Regions from separate parts of the Streptomyces sp. NPDC002537 genome, predicted to be linked through region 1. Evidence: riboswitches for the same ligand, from Rfam matches in the RefSeq annotation. Region 1 holds a riboswitch; the other holds the start of a gene.

The links. Region 1 has a riboswitch for cobalamin ahead of ACWD4A_RS10670 (ribonucleoside-diphosphate reductase subunit alpha). Riboswitches for the same ligand answer to the same signal wherever they lie in the genome.
Region 2: linked by a shared signal. The riboswitch ahead of ACWD4A_RS31515 (HoxN/HupN/NixA family nickel/cobalt transporter) and the one ahead of ACWD4A_RS10670 (ribonucleoside-diphosphate reductase subunit alpha) in region 1 are both predicted to bind cobalamin.

Annotation. Positions count from the first base shown of each region.
Region 1 is NZ_JBSFWT010000017.1:12,351-20,439, reverse strand. Features, by position in the region: gene def (peptide deformylase) at 1-223, shown strand, start outside; gene ACWD4A_RS10675 (ribonucleotide-diphosphate reductase subunit beta) at 296-1,252, opposite strand; gene ACWD4A_RS10670 (ribonucleoside-diphosphate reductase subunit alpha) at 1,360-3,738, opposite strand; adenosylcobalamin-variant (AdoCbl-variant) riboswitch at 3,909-4,007, opposite strand; gene mctP (monocarboxylate uptake permease MctP) at 4,587-6,194, opposite strand; gene ACWD4A_RS10660 (DUF3311 domain-containing protein) at 6,191-6,463, opposite strand; gene ACWD4A_RS10655 (hypothetical protein) at 6,610-6,915, shown strand; gene ACWD4A_RS10650 (hypothetical protein) at 6,896-7,816, opposite strand; gene ACWD4A_RS10645 (hypothetical protein) at 7,980-8,089, opposite strand, start outside.
Region 2 is NZ_JBSFWT010000107.1:15,089-23,177, forward strand. Features, by position in the region: gene ACWD4A_RS31500 (cytochrome P450 family protein) at 1-100, shown strand, start outside; gene ACWD4A_RS31505 (YIP1 family protein) at 266-871, opposite strand; gene ACWD4A_RS31510 (APC family permease) at 934-2,469, opposite strand; cobalamin riboswitch at 2,637-2,858, shown strand; gene ACWD4A_RS31515 (HoxN/HupN/NixA family nickel/cobalt transporter) at 2,891-4,024, shown strand; gene ACWD4A_RS31520 (NAD-dependent epimerase/dehydratase family protein) at 4,097-5,170, shown strand; gene ACWD4A_RS31525 (YidB family protein) at 5,254-5,643, shown strand; gene ACWD4A_RS31530 (sensor histidine kinase) at 6,101-7,213, opposite strand; gene ACWD4A_RS31535 (response regulator transcription factor) at 7,206-7,952, opposite strand; partial or broken gene ACWD4A_RS31540 (glycosyltransferase) at 8,076-8,089, shown strand, end outside.

The sequences.
Region 1 (8,089 bases):
CGAGCTGGCCCGCCCGGACTACGCGGTCGTCCGCGGCCAGGACGCCAAGGGCAACCCCGTCGTGATCGAGGGCACCGGCTACTTCGCCCGCTGCCTCCAGCACGAGACGGACCACCTCTACGGCTACCTCTACATCGACCGCCTCTCGAAGCGCGACCGCAAGGACGCCCTCCGGCAGATGGCGGAGGGCACTCCGCGCTACCCGGTCGTCGCCAACGACTGACCGCGGCACGCGGCTTGAGGGAACGCCGAAGGGCCCGTACGGATCGCTCCGTACGGGCCCTTCGCGCTGCTGCTAGAACTCCTCGTCGAAGCCGACGGTGCCCTCGACCGCCACCTGGTACGCGGAGGCGCGGCGCTCGAAGAAGTTGGTCAGCTCCTGGACGTTCTGGAGCTCCATGAAGGAGAACGGGTTCTCCGAGCCGTAGACCGGGGCGAAGCCGAGGCGCTGGAGGCGCTGGTCGGCGACGCACTGGAGGTACTCGCGCATGGACTCGGTGTTCATGCCCGGCAGGCCCTCGCCGCACAGGTCGCGGCCGAACTGCAGCTCCGCCTCGACGGCCTCCTTCAGCATGTCGGTGACCTGCTGCTGGAGCTCGTCGTCGAAGAGCTCGGGCTCCTCCTGGCGGACGGTGTCCACGACCTCGAACGCGAAGTTCATGTGCATGGTCTCGTCACGGAACACCCAGTTGGTGCCGGTCGCCAGGCCGTGCAGCAGGCCGCGGGACCGGAACCAGTAGACATACGCGAAGGCGCCGTAGAAGAACAGGCCCTCGATGCACGCCGCGAAGCAGATCAGGTTGAGCAGGAAGCGACGGCGGTCGGCCTTCGTCTCCAGCCGCTCCAGCTTCTCGACCTCGTTGATCCACTTGAAGCAGAACTGGGCCTTCTCGCGGATGGACGGGATGTTCTCCACCGCGTCGAAGGCGGCGGCGCGGTCGTCCGGGTCGGGCAGGTAGGTGTCCAGCAGCGTCAGATAGAACTGGACGTGCACGGCCTCCTCGAAGAGCTGCCGCGACAGGTACAGCCGCGCCTCGGGGGAGTTGATGTGCTTGTACAGGGTCAGCACGAGGTTGTTGGCCACGATCGAGTCACCGGTCGCGAAGAACGCGACCAGGCGGCCGATCATGTGCTGCTCGCCCGGGGACAGCTTCGCCAGGTCGGCGACATCGGAGTGGAGGTCGACCTCCTCGACGGTCCACGTGTTCTTGATCGCGTCGCGGTAGCGGTCGTAGAAGTCCGGGTACCGCATCGGGCGCAGCGTGAGCTCGAAACCCGGGTCCAGCAGGTTCTTCTGAATTGAAGCTTCCGGCACGGAGTGCTGTCCTTCAGGGGTGGTGGTCGGGCGGCGGGCGGGCATTACTGGCAGGCCTCGCAGGACTCGGGGTTCTCAAGGGAGCAGGCGACGGCGTCGGCGTCGGGCACGGCCTGCTGCACGGGGACGGTGGCGGCGGCACCGGCGGAGCGCGCGATGCGGGTGGCCGGGCGCGAACGCAGGTAGTACGTCGTCTTGATGCCCTGCTTCCAGGCGTACGCGTACATCGAGCTGAGCTTGCCGATGGTGGGCGAGGCCATGAAGAGGTTCAGCGACTGGCTCTGGTCCAGGTACGGCGTACGGGCCGCGGCCATGTCGATCAGGGCGCGCTGCGGGATCTCCCAGGCGGTGCGGTAGAGGTCGCGGACCTCCTTGGGGATCCACTGCATGTCCTGGATCGAGCCGTTGGCGTCGGTCATCGCGTCCCGCGTGGTGCGGTCCCACACGCCGAGCTGCTTGAGGTCCTCCACCAGGTAGGTGTTGACCTGGAGGAACTCACCGCTGAGGGTCTCGCGCTTGAACAGGTTGGACACCTGCGGCTCGATGCACTCGTAGACGCCCGCGATGGACGCGATGGTGGCCGTCGGCGCGATGGCCAGCAGCAGCGAGTTGCGCATGCCGACCTCGGCGATGCGGGCGCGCAGCGCGGCCCAGCGGTCCGCCCACGCCTGCTCGGCGTTGGGGTAGTGGTCGGGGTGCAGCACGCCGCGCGCGGTGCGGGTCGCGGACCAGGCCGGGTGCGGGCCGTGCCGCTCGGCGAGGTCGGCGGACGCCTCGTACGCCGCGAGCATGATCCGCTCGGAGATCCGGGTGGACAGCTCCTTCGCCTCGGGGGAGTCGAAGGGCAGGCGGAGCCGGAAGAAGACGTCCTGGAGACCCATCAGGCCCAGGCCGACCGGACGCCAGCGGCTGTTGGAGTTCCCGGCCTGCTCGGTCGGGTAGAAGTTGATGTCCACGACACGGTCGAGGAAGGTCACGGCCGTACGGACCGTACGGTCGAGCTTCTCCCAGTCCATCTCGCCGTCGGCGCCCAGGTGCTGGGCCAGGTTGACCGAGCCGAGGTTGCAGACGGCCGTCTCGCCGTCGTCGGTGACCTCGAGGATCTCGGTGCAGAGGTTCGAGGAGTGGACGACCTTGCCGGGCTCGGCGGTCTGGTTCGCGGTGCGGTTGGACGCGTCCTTGAAGGTCATCCAGCCGTTGCCGGTCTGCGCGAGGGTGCGCATCATCCGGGAGTACAGCACGCGCGCCGGGATCTGCTTGACGGCCTTGCCCTCGGCCTCGTAGCGGCGGTACGCGGCGTCGAACTCGTCGCCGTACAGGTCGACCAGGTCGGGCGTGTCGGCCGGGGAGAACAGCGACCAGTCGGCGTCCGCCTCGACGCGGCGCATGAACTCGTCCGGGATCCAGTGCGCGGTGTTGAGGTTGTGCGTGCGGCGGGCCTCCTCACCGGTGTTGTCGCGGAGCTCCAGGAACTCCTCGATGTCCGCGTGCCAGGTCTCCAGGTAGACACAGGCCGCGCCCTTGCGCCGGCCGCCCTGGTTGACGGCCGCGACGGAGGCGTCGAGCGTGCGCAGGAACGGCACGATGCCGTTGGAGTGCCCGTTGGTGCCGCGGATCAGCGAGCCGCGCGAGCGGATGCGGGAGTAGGAGAGGCCGATGCCGCCCGCGTGCTTCGACAGGCGCGCCACCTGGTGGTAGCGGTCGTAGATCGAGTCCAGCTCGTCCAGCGGCGAGTCCAGCAGGTAGCAGGACGACATCTGCGGGTGGCGGGTGCCGGAGTTGAACAGTGTGGGGGAGGAGGGCAGGTACGAGAGGGTGCTCGTCAGCCCGTAGAGCTCGGCGACCTCCGCCAGGGCGCGCTCCGAGTGGTCCTCGGCGAGGCCGCAGGCCACGCGCAGCAGGAAGTGCTGCGGGGTCTCGATGACCTGCCGGGTGATCGGGTGGCGCAGCAGGTAGCGGCTGTGCAGGGTGCGCAGGCCGAAGTAGCCGAAGCGGTCGTCGGCGCCGTCGAGGAGGGCCGTGTCGACGAGCGCGTCCAGCCGCTCGGCGTGGGTCCGCACGAAGGCCGCGGTGTCGTCGGCGATCAGGCCCTCGCGGTGGCCCGTCGCGACGGAGGCGGCGAAGGAGGTGGCGCCCTGTCCGGCGGCCTCCTCGGCGATGGCGAGGGTGAGCAGCCGGGCCGCGAGCTTGGAGTACTCGGGCTCCTCGGCGATGAGACCGGCGGCGGCCTCGGTGGCCAGGGACCGCAGTTCGGCCTCGTCCGAACCCGCGCTGCGGCCGCGCAGCGCGGCGGCGGCGACCTTCCCGGGGTCGGTGGCGGGCAGATCGGCGGTGAGGTCGGTCAGGGTGCGCAGCAGCGCGGTCCCGGGGCCGCCGGTCGCTTCCGCGGACGTTGAGACCGGATCGGCGGGCGCGATGGTCACTGAGGCTCTCCCTCGCTCGGCAGAGGGCCGGGCGGGTGGCGCGCGACGGGCGCGTACGGGCATGCCTGACAGCACCAGGGCATGCTCGTAGCGTCCATCGACCCAACCCGCGAGGCCCGGACGAATACAAAACGCCCGTGCGGGGCCGGGACGGCTCAGCGGTGGGCGTGCTGTCGGCAGGTACTCGGACTCCTGCATGCGTCATTACGGCATACATGCACCGTTGCGGGACAGTTCCGGATTTCCACCGGATTCCCCTGCGACGACAGCGAGGACGAGCATACATCTAGTGCTGGCCGTCGCATGCACCACCACATGTTGTGTCGCGCGGTAATCGAGCGAGTCGAAATGTGCTAACGGGGCCTGGGGGTACGGGGGATGGCGAGGGCGCGGCGAAGGGCCGCCGCGCCCCTGTCGGGGGCGTGGCGGCCCTGGGAGACCCTCGGTGCCCGACGGCCCGCGGGAGGGGCTGCGGGGGCCCCGGAGGGTGGCTTCGGGGGCGACGGTGCCGGGGCGCCCCGTCGGGAGGACGGGTGCCGACAGCGCCGGGGCGCCCCGCAAGGGGCGCGGGGCTGCGTCGATATGCGGCTCCGCCGCGTGGGCGCGAGCAACCGCTGACGGGCCGCGGCCGCCGGGCTGTCGACGGTGCCGGGGCGCCCCGTAAGGGGCGCGGGGCTGTATCGATATGCGGCTCCGCCGCGTGGGCGCGAGCAACCGCAGACGACCCGCAGTCGCCGACCCGCGCCGCGGCCGAACGGCGCTTCGGCGCAGCGCGCGACGGCGGGCCGCCGGGCCGCCGGACGGAAGCGGCACCGGGTCCGGGCCCGGCCCGGGGCCCGGCCCCGGGGCTAATGCCCCGCCGTAGGCAGATCGCCCCGAACGCCGGCATCGCCGGCATCCGCCGTGTAGTCCGAGGCCGACGTCTCGTCGACACCGTCCGGCACCCGGAACGCCTTGAAGGCGAACGTCAGCACCACAGCCACGACCACATTGAGAACAAAGGCGGTAAGCCCGATATACCCCTTCTCCCCGATAAAGGGGATCAGGTTGGTATTCCCGAAATGATCCTGCGTGGCACTCGGCGTGTCATACGACCGCCATGTCCCGTACGCCATGCCCACCGCCCAGCCGGCCAGCAGCGCCCACCGGTGGAACCAGCGGGTGAAGAGCCCGCCGACGAGCGCCGGAACGGTCTGCAGGATCCAGATGCCGCCGAGCAGCTGGAAATTGATCGCGACCGTCTTGTCCATGGTGAGGACGAAGACCAGCGCGCCGACCTTCACCAGCAGCGAGGCCAGCTTGGAGACCTTCGCCTCGCGCTCGGGCGAGGCGTCCGGCCTGATGAAGTCCTTGTAGATGTTGCGCGTGAAGAGATTCGCGGCAGCAATGGACATGATGGCCGCGGGCACCAGCGCGCCGATTCCGATCGCCGCGAAGGCCACGCCCGTGAACCAGTCGGGGAACATGTCCGCGAAGAGCTGCGGAATGGCCAGCTGGCCGTTCTTCACCTTGACCCCGGCGGCGATCGCCATGAAGCCGAGCATGGCCAGCAGGCCCAGCATCAGCGAGTACAGCGGCAGGATCGTGGTGTTCCGGCGGATCACGTTGCGGCTCTTGCTGGAGAGCACCGCGGTCACCGAATGCGGATAGAGGAACAGCGCCATCGCCGAGCCCATGGCCAGCGTCGCGTACGCCCATTGCGCGTCCGCGCCGGCCACCAGAGAACCGCGCGGCTTTCCCGTCTCGGGGTTCTTGACCGCAAAGGCCTCGGCCGACTTGGCGAAGATGTGGTCGAAGCCGCCGAGTTTGATGGGGATGTAGATGACGGCCACGATGATCACGATGTAGACGAGTGCGTCCTTGACGAACGCGATCATCGCGGGCGCCCGCAGCCCCGCGGAATAGGTGTATGCCGCGAGCACGCCGAACGCGATGAGCAGCGGCAGGTCCTTCATGAACCAGTTGGATCCGCCACCGACCCCCAGTACGTCCAGCACGGCCTGGATGCCGACGAGCTGGAGCGCGATGTACGGCATCGTCGCGAGCAGCCCGGTCAGCGCGAGCGCCAGCGACAGCCCCTTCGACCCGAACCGGCCGCGGACGAAGTCCGAGGACGTCACATAGCCGTGCTTGTGCGCGACCGACCACAGACGCGGCAGAAAGGTGAACACCAGCGGATAACAGAGAATCGTGTACGGCACCGCGAAGAAGCCCGCCGCACCGCCCGCGTAGATGGCCGCCGGCACGGCGACGAAGGTGTACGCGGTATAGAGGTCGCCGCCCAGCAGGAACCAGGTGATCCAGGTACCGAACGAGCGCCCGCCCAGTCCCCATTCATCAAGATTGTCCGCGTTCTCCGCGCGCCGCCACTTCGAGGCCACGAACCCCATGACCGTGACGACGAGGAAGAAGAAGATGAACACGGCGAGTGCCACGCCGTTCACGCCGTTCTTCACCGCTGCTCACCCGCCCTGCGGATGCGCTCCTGCCGGCGCACGATCACATACGCGATCGTGGTGAGGGCGGTGGACACGAAGACCCACGCCATCTGGTACCAGTAGAAGAACGGAATCCCGATGAACGCGGGCGTGAGCCGGTTGTAGGAGCCGACCCACAACATCGCGACGAAGGGTATGGCCAGGCATATCCCCGCCACGACCAGCGGCACGGTGACGACAGCGGCCCTGCGGCCGCTCTCCGGCGGCTCCATCGGTGGTTCTGTCATGACGGCGACTCCCCCCTAGATGATCACTACGTGATGCGCAGGAAATCTAGGTCAGGGGAGTGGCGGGCGTCACCCCCTGTCCGCATATCGGTATGGCAACGGCCGTAAAATAACTTGCGCCGCGCGCAGGTAAGTTCAAGGATCCGATGATGATGAAGTTGCTCGTCGACATACGCCCCTCGCTGGTGGCGCGCCCCTTCCATCTCCTCTTCACCAGGCCGCTGGTGGAGATCGACGGTGTCGAGTCGGAGGCACGCTGGGGCACGACGGAAATCCCCGTAGGGACCGGCCCCCACGAGATGGCCGTGTACTTCCGCTACCGGGGCCAGCGCAGGGCGCGACTGGGGCTGGGCCGTAAGGAGTTCACGGCGGACGACTCGGTTCCGCGGCTCCGGGCGCGGGCGGCGCTGGGTCCCTTCAACGGGAGCCACTTCAGGATCGCTGTGGGCTGACGGCGCCGTACATGGCCTCGCGGACGGCGTTCACGCCGCGCCTGGTGGCCGCGATCGCCCCGGACGTGTCATGGGCCGCCGCGGCCGCCCCCGTACGGCAGCCACGGCAGCGACCCTCGTCGGCGACGGGCCGGAACATCCGGCCGCACCCGCCTGAACAGGCGCGCAGCGGCTGGGGGAGCGGTTGCGGCAGCCGTTCCGGTACGGGGTCGGGCATCTTGCGGGTGAGGCGGTCGCGGAGGATCCCGGCGGGGTGATGGATGCGCTCGGGAAGCCCGTCGGTGAGCGCCTCCCGGAGATCCCGCAGGGTCGCGCCCCGCAGCAGCCACTCCCCGACGAGCGGCGCGAGCCGCGTGACGTCCCGCCCGGAGATCCGACGCAGGCGCCGTTCGGTGTGACACACGGCGGCGAGCGCCTGCGCGCCACGCTCGGCGAGCGGGTGGGGAGGGTGGGAGGTTGTTTCCCCCTCAGTGTTTTCATGGGAACGACCGACGCTCCGACCTGTCGGCGGACCGACGGCCGGTGGGCTGACCGCCGGTTCTCCGGCCTCGGGCTCGGGTTCTGCCGGCAGGTCGCCACCGTCCCGTACGGCCACGGCCTGGTCGGCCGTCAGCCGCACGCTGGAGATCAACTGCCGGGTGGTCCACAGCCCGTCGGACCCTTGCTGCCGCCACTCGTGGAAGTACCCCTCGGCGGCGAGCTCCCGCTTCGCCCGGGTGAGCGCGGTCTTCTTGATCCCGGCCTGCTGTGCGGTCTTCGACAGCGGCTCGTCCACCCCGTCCGGCAGGGACAACTGCCAGGTCAACAGGCGGACGGCGTCGGAGGACAGCCGCGGATGACGAAGGATCTCGTTCGAGATCTGCGAGAAGAAGCCCGTAGGGGCGATAACATGCCTGAGCATTCTTGGGGAGTCCGATTCCCTAGTGGGTGTAGACCCCCGGTCGCCGGTTGCCGCCGGCGTCGGGGGTCGCTCACGTTTCAGCGCAACGGTAGCGCGCCGAGCGGGAACTTCAGGATTTTTACGGCGAGTTGTGCGTTTTGGCCACCGGAGTCCCTTCGATGGGCTATAGGCCCGTTGCCGGGGCTGTGGTCCCGCTATGACGGTGGTCGCGCTCGATGGCCTCGAAGATGTCGGAGTCGGTCTCGCGCTGCCATTCGGGCAGGCTCTCCCAAT
Region 2 (8,089 bases), on a different contig from region 1:
GCGGCTCCCGGGGCTCAGGCTCGACGTGCCGCGCGAGGAGCTGCGCCGGCGGCCCACCATGCGGGCGCGTGGCTTGATTTCACTCCCCGTGAGCTGGTGACGGAAAAAGCCGAACAGGTTTTTGGTGCATCACCCATCCTTGATGAGGTAGAAATGTGCGTGAGCCCGCCCGGTGTGCATCCCCCGTCGCACCGGGCGGGCCTTCGGCTTCCGGTGCGGGCGCGATGCGCGGACGGCCGGGCGCGACGGTCCGGACTTCCGGACCTCAGTTCTCCATGGGGAACTTGAGCAGGGCGAGCGCCGCCAGCATCTGAATGCTCACCGCGGCCACGGCCTTGTGCGTCGGCAGGTGATGCTGACCGCGGATCAGCAGGGCGGCGAAGGCATAGCCGAAGCCCGCGGTGATCCAGGCGGCGGCGCGTACGGCGTAGGAGTCGCCCGGCAGCCAGGTGTCCAGCACCAGCCGCGGCAGATCGGTCGCCCAGAAGATCACCACGAACAGGGTCACGGTCGGCCCGAACCGCCCGTTGCCGCCGAGCCGTCGGGCGATGGCGTGCGTGGCGACCCCGAGCAGCAGGCTGGCCAGGAGCAGGACGCCGTCGGCTATGGCCATCGCCTCCAGCGCGAGCGTGGGGCTGATCCGCCACTGCCCCCAGAACGAGTCCTTGCCCACCGTCCCGAGGACCCCGCAGAGCAGGCAGAGGAAGGTGGCCGTACCCCAGACGCTGCGGTCCCGGGCCTCGTCGAGCACCTCGACCGGCCGGAACCACAGCCCGAATATGAGGCGGGGCCAGAGCAGTCTGCGCGGCCTCGCGGCCGGGAGCCGCGAGGAGGAGGAGACGGGTGCGGTGGGTGAGGGGGTCACAGGCATGCAGGCATTTTCCCTCACCGGCGGACCGGCCGACGGTGGCCGGCCCGCGGCGTGACGTGCCGTCAGGCAGGGGCGGGCTCCCTGGGGTCGGTGCCGGCGCCCGGCCCGGTGCCGGGTCCGGGGTCCGCGTCCGGGCCCTCGGGTCCGGTTCCGGTGTCGGGGTCCGGCGCGGTCAGGTACTCCTCGGAGACCTCCCGCGGCCCGAACGGCCACACCTGCTCGTGGCGCGCCCAGAGCACGAAGGCCACACAGCCCGCGCCGACCCAGGCGAGCGACCATTCGATGGGGTGCCTGCCGGGCGAGTTGCGGTCCGCGTAGCCGTAGATCACCAGCCAGCCCACGAGCGCGACCAGGCTCGGCAGCGGGTAGAGCCACATCCGGTACGGGCGCCGCAGCCCTGGCTGCCGGCGGCGCAGCACCGTCACGGCGACCACCTGCGCCAGTGCCTGCACGATCACCATGACGGTGGTCAGCAGCTGGATCAGGGTCGTCAGGTCCGTATGACGGCCGATCAGGAAGCCGACGGCGGTGATGGCGCCCATCGACGCCAGGCCGAGCACAGGGAAGTGGTGGCGCGGGTGCAGGCTGCCGAAGGAGCGGAAGAAGACCTTGTCGCGGGCGGCGTCGTAGGGCACGCGGGAGCCGCCGAGGAGGCCGGTGAGGACGGAGGCGACGGCGGTGACGAGGATCAGCACCGTGACGGTCCGCGCCGCCCCCTTGCCCCAGGCCGCCTCCAGCACCGCGGAGGCGACGGACGAGTGGGCCGTCGCGTTCTCGTCGAGCATCTGGCGCCAGGGGACGACCCCGAGGGTGCCGATCTGGAGCAGCAGATAGATCACCATGATGCCGAGGATGGAGTAGATGATGGCGCGCGGCATGGTGCGGCCGGGGCTCTTGATCTCGGCGCCCATGTAGGCGGCGGTGTTGTAGCCGAGATAGTCGTAGATGCCGATCGTCAGGCCCGCCGCGAAGCCCACCCAGAAATGATTGGTGGTCAGCTCGAAGGCGTGGGACGGGTAGGTGAAGGCCCGGTCGGGGCTGAAGTGGGTGAAGGCGGCGAGGATGACGAGGACGACCGAGGCGATCATCACGGCCCACAGCACCACGGTGAGTCTCGCGATGTTCTCGACCCGCCGCCACAGGGCCACCACGATCAGCAGGATGACCGCGAGACCGACGAGGTCCCCCGTCGTCCGCCCCATCTCCGGCCACAGATAGCCGAGGTACTGCACGAAGCCGACGATCCCGGTCGACATGCCGAGCGGGATGAACAGCATCGCCGTCCACACGAAGAGGAACGGCATCAGCTTGCCGCTGCGGTACTGGAACGCCTGCCGCAGATACACATAGCTGCCGCCCGCCCCCGGCAGCGAGGCCCCCAGCTCCGCCCAGATCAGCCCGTCCGCGAGGGCGAGCAGCGCGCCCGCGACGAATCCGATGACCGCCTGTGGCCCGCCGAACGCCGTCACCATCAAGGGGATGGTGACGAACGGTCCGATGCCGCACATCTGGCTCATGTTGATCGCGGTGGCCTGGAACAGCCCGATCCGGCGTACGAATCCGACCCGATGCTCCGGCTCTTGCCCGGTGTCTGCCATGGCGGTGCCCTCTCTCGTGCCGGACGGGGTACCCCGTCAACTGCACTGGTAGCACCGGTCCGCGGGGTGCGTCCAGCACCGGTGCCGGGTTGTCCACGCGCCCCTGCCGGACCTTTCGCGCAGCTGTGTAAACCGCCACTTCCTCGCCACAGGTGCCGGTCGGAGCGCTAAAGTGGCCCGGCCGTGGTGTTCGGGAAGACCGGTGAAGGACCCCTGTGGTCCCAGGCCGGAGCGGCCCTCGCCACTGTGATCGGGGAGTTACCGTCCCATTTCGCGCGCCACCCCCCACGGGAGCGCGGAGCCACTGGCCGCAGCCGGCTGCCGGGAAGGCGGGGACGGGCGCGAGCGAACCCGTAAGCCAGGAGACCGGCCACGGCATCTCACGAGAACATTCCACGAGGTGCTGGAGCGTGACCCGCAAATGACTCTGCCCACCGACATACCCGGGCCCGCCGACACGTCCGTCGGCACACCGTCCTCCTTCCGCTGGCGCCGCCAGGACACCGTCCGCACGGCCGGCCTGCTGGCCGTCATCGCCGCCCTGCACGTCGTCGCGTTCGGCGTGCTCTACCTGCTCGTCGTCCCCGACCACTACACCGTCGGCTCCAAGGCCTACGGCGTGGGGCTCGGCGTGACCGCCTACACCCTCGGCATGCGGCACGCCTTCGACGCCGACCACATCGCCGCCATCGACAACACCACCCGCAAGCTGATGGCCGACGGCAAACGCCCGGTCTCGGTCGGCTTCTGGTTCGCGCTCGGGCACTCCAGCGTGGTGGTCGTCATGACGCTGCTGGTCGCCGGCGGCACCCGGATCGCCGGGAAGATCATGGACGAGGGCTCCACCACCCACCAGACCCTCGGGGTCGTGGGCACCACCGTCTCCGGCGGCTTCCTCTACCTCATCGCCGCCCTCAACCTCGTCGCCCTCGCGGGCATCATGCGCATCTTCCGCGCGATGCGCGAGGGCCGCTACGACGAGGCGGAGCTGGAGGCGCAGCTGGACTCGCGGGGCTTCATGAACCGCATCCTCGGCCGGCTCACCCGCTCCATCACCCGCCCCGGCCAGATGTACCCGCTGGGCTTCCTCTTCGGGATCGGCTTCGACACCGCCACCGAGGTCACCCTGATGGTGATGGCGGGCAGCGGCGCGGCCGCCGGGCTGCCCTGGTACGCGATCCTCTGCCTGCCGCTGCTGTTCGCCGCCGGCATGAGCCTGTTCGACACCCTCGACGGCACGTTCATGAACTTCGCCTACCAGTGGGCGTTCTCCAACCCCGTCCGCAAGGTCTACTACAACCTCACCATCACCGGGCTGTCGATCGCCGTCGCCTTCCTCATCGGCACCATCGAACTCGTCACCGTGCTGCACGAGAAGCTCGGCATGAACGACGCGGTCACCGGCTGGATCTCCGGCCTCGACCTCGACAACGTCGGGTTCGTCATCGTCGGCCTGTTCGTCGTGGTCTGGGGCGCGGCCCTCGCCTACTGGCGCTTCGGCAGGGTCGAACAGCGCTGGGCGGCACGCGCGCCGTCCGCCACGACCGAGGGCTGAGGTCCTTACGGACCGGTGACGGGACGGCCCGTCGGGGGGCGCGGCACCGCCCGCGCCCCTAACGTCGGAGCCATGCGCGTACTCGTCACCGGAGGCGCGGGCTTCATCGGCTCGCACGTCGTCACCGCACTCACCGCCCGTGGGCACCAGCCCGTCGTCCTCGACGCGCTGCTGCCCGCGGCCCACCCCGAAGCACCGCCCCGGCCCCCCGGCGTCGAGTGGACCGAGGCCGACGTCCGCGACCGCGCGGCCGTGGCACGGGCCCTGCGGGGCGTCGACGCGGTCTGCCACCAGGCCGCGATGGTCGGCCTCGGCAAGGACTTCGCCGACGCCCCCGCCTACGTCGGCTGCAACGACCTCGGCACGGCCGTCCTCCTCGCGGAGATGGCCGCCGCGGGCGTCCGCCGCCTCGTGCTCGCCGGGTCCATGGTCGTCTACGGCGAGGGCCACTACGCGTGCCCCGCGCACGGCCCGGTGCGCCCCGGCCCCCGGACCGCCGCGGACCTCGACGCCGGGCGCTTCGAACCACGCTGCCCGGTCTGCGTCCGCGAACTGGCGCCCGGCCTCGTCGACGAGGCCGCGCCCACCGACCCGCGCAACGTCTACGCGGCCACCAAGCTCGCCCAGGAACACCTCGCCGCCGCCTGGGCCCGCGCCACGGACGGCACGGCCGTCTCGCTGCGCTACCACAACGTCTACGGGCCGGGGATGCCCCGCGACACCCCGTACGCGGGCGTCGCGTCCTTCTTCCGCTCCGCGCTCGCCCGCGGCGAGGCCCCCCGGGTCTTCGAGGACGGCGGCCAGCGCCGGGACTTCGTCCACGTACGGGACGTGGCCGCCGCGAACGCCCTCGCCCTGGAGTCCCTCGCCGACCGGCCCGGGGGCGGCGCCCTCCGCGCGTACAACTGCGGCAGCGACACCCCTCACACCGTCGGCGAGATGGCCACCGCCCTGGCCCTCGCCCACGGCGGACCCGCACCCGTGGTGACCGGCGAATACCGCCTCGGCGACGTCCGGCACATCACCGCCACCTCGCGGCGGCTGCGCGAAGAGCTGGGCTGGCGCGCCGGGGTGGGGTTCGCGGAGGGGATGGCGGAGTTCGCGCGGGCGCCGCAGCGGAGCCCGGCCGTGGCTGCGTACGGGTGAACATCCCGCCATCCCGGGCCGGACCCGCCCGCCCTGGATAGATGGATGGGCATATCGGTGCGCTTCCAGGAAAGGCGGCAGACATGGCGGACAACGACCTCGGAAGCCTGCTCGGCGGGCTGCTCGGCGGCGCCAAGGGCGGCAATCTGCTGGGTTCCCTCCTCGGCGCCCTCGGCAGCGGGGGAGGGGAGTCCCTCGACGGCCTGCTGCACCAGCTCCAGGAGGGCGGCCTCGGCGCGAAGACCGACTCCTGGGTCGGCACCGGTGCCAACGAGCCGCTCAGTGGTCCGGAGGTCGCGCAGGCCCTGCCGTACCAGGCGCTCGAACACGTCGCCCAGAAGGCGGGCATCACCCCGGAACAGGCCGCCGACGAACTTGCGGAGGCACTCCCGAAAGCGGTCGACAAACTCACCCCCGACGGTCAGGTCCCCCAGGGCTCACTGGAGGACCTGATCCAGCGGCAGTCCGGCTGAGCGCTCCGCCTAAGCGCTCCGCTGGAAGTCCGGTACGCCGTCTGCGGGTGCGTCGTGGCTGGTCGCGCCCACGCGGCGGAGCCGCAGACCGACGCTTCCCGCGCCCCTTCGGGACGCTACGAACCGCTGCCGCACCGGGTGTTCACCGACCACGCCGCCGTGGCACCCGGTCGCCCGGTACCTGCCCGGACGCGGTCGCCCACTGACGGCCCGCAGGCGAACGACCGCACTTCCAGCGGAGCGCTCAGGTGTGCTGTCACATGAGTCGATGCCGCGTCAGCGGCCGGCGGCGCGAGGGTCCGTGGGCAGCGGGCGGAAGCCCAGGCCGTACGGCAGGACGTCCCCGACTGAACCCGCCGTCATCACCAGAACCCGCATGACAGGGCGTCTCCCCGGCCGACGCGCTTCCCGCTCCGCTCAGTTCTCGGGAAAGCGGGTCCGGCTGCTCCGGCTGCGGCTAGGGTGCCGCCGTCGGGAGGACCACGTCGAAGCGGCAGCCGCCCGGGACGTTCCGGACCGTCGCGCGGCCCGCGTGCGCCTCCACGATGCCGCGGACGATCGCCAGGCCCAGGCCCGCGCCCGCCGGGGGCGTGCGGGCCGCGCTGCCGCGCCAGCCCGTGTCGAAGACGCGGGGCAGATCGTCCTCGGGGATGCCGCCGCAGCCGTCCGTCACGGACACGACGACCGTGTCCGCCTCCCGGCGCGCCGCCACCGCGACCGTGCCGTCGGCCGGGGTGCGGCGGATCGCGTTGACGAGGAGGTTGCCGAGGACACGCGTCATCTCCTTGCCGTCGACCTCCACCGGGATCGCGTCGACGCGGTCGCCGACCAGCCGTACGCCGTGCTCGCGGGCCAGCGGCCCCGCCCCGGCGAGGGCGTCGCCCACCAGGTCGTACACCGACATGCGGCTCGGGCTCAGCGGCAGCACCCCCGCGTGGATGCGGGAGAGCTCGAAGAGGTCGCCGACCATGGAGTTCAGCCGGTCCACCTCGGTGCGGATCTGCCGGAAGTAGCGCTGCGGGTCCTCCGCCATCCCGTCCTCCAGCGCCTCGGACATGGCCCGCAGCCCGGCCAGCGGTGTCCGCAGGTCGTGCGAGATCCAGGCGACCAGCTCGCGGCGCGACGTCTCCAGCGCCTTCTCCCGTTCCCGGGACTGCGCGAGCCGCTCGCTGGTGGCGGCCAATTCGCGCCCGAGCTCGGCGAGTTCGGCGGTGGCGCCGCCGTCGGGCGCGGCGAAGCTGCCGTCGTCGCCGAACGACCGGGCCGCGCGGGTCAGGGCGTTGCTGCGGGCCACCACCCAGCGGCCGAGCAGCAGCGCCGTCGCGAGCGAGACGACGGCGGCCATCGCGCACACCGTCGTGACGACCGTCAGGTCGTGCGAGGACAGGAACATCGCCCACGCCACCGCGAGCGTCCCGGCCAGCATGGCCGTCACCGACACGGCCGCCACCACCGTCAGCGACACCGCCACGGAGCGGTGGCGCAGCAGCCGCAGCGCGACGGCGCCCAGCAGCCCGGCGGCCACGGCGCCGAGGAAGGCGAAGAGGGCGATGAGCAGGATGTCACGCACGGCCGTCCCCGCTCCCGGAGTTTTCCGGCTCCGGCTCCGGCCGGACCTCGAAGCGGTAGCCGACGCCCCACACGGTCTGGATGAGGCACGGCCGCGCCGGGTCGTCCTCGACCTTGCTGCGCAGCCGCCGTACGTGCACGGTCACCGTCGACAGGTCGCCGAACTCCCAGCCCCACACCTCGCGCATCAGCTCCTCGCGCCCGCACGCCCGCCCGGGGTGCCGCATCAGGAACGCCAGCAGGTCGAACTCGCGGATGGTGAGGGCGAGTTCGGTGCCGTCCTTGGTGGCGCGGCGGGCCACCGGGTCGAGGACGATCCCCGCCGCCCGCAGCGGGGGAGCCTCGCGGGGGCCGGAGCTCTGCGCGCGGGCGCGGCGCAGCACGGACTCCACGCGCAGCACCAGCTCCCGGGGGCTGAACGGCTTGGTCACGTAGTCGTCCGCGCCTATCTCCAGGCCGAGGATGCGGTCGTCCTCGTCGCCGCGCGCGGTCAGCATGATCACCGGTACGGGCCCGGTGTCGCGCAGCCTGCGGCACACCTCCAGGCCGTTCATGCCGGGCAGCATCAGGTCGAGGACGACGAGATCGGGGCGGACCTCGGCGGCCCGTTCGAGCGCGCCGGGGCCGTCCTGTGCGCGGTCGACGGCGAAACCGGCCCGGTCGAGATAGCCGGCCACGACCTCGGCGACGGTCGGGTCGTCGTCCACGACGAGGACGCGGGCGGGGTGTGTGGTCTGCATGCCGCAAGCCTCGCACGCCCGGCGCGGTCCGCCGGGCGGGCCGGTCGCAGCGCGGGCCGATGTCCGCGTTTCGTAAGACGATGAGGTCCGAAATGTCGGAATTCCATCCGTAGGGTGAACAGCGTGACAGACCAGAC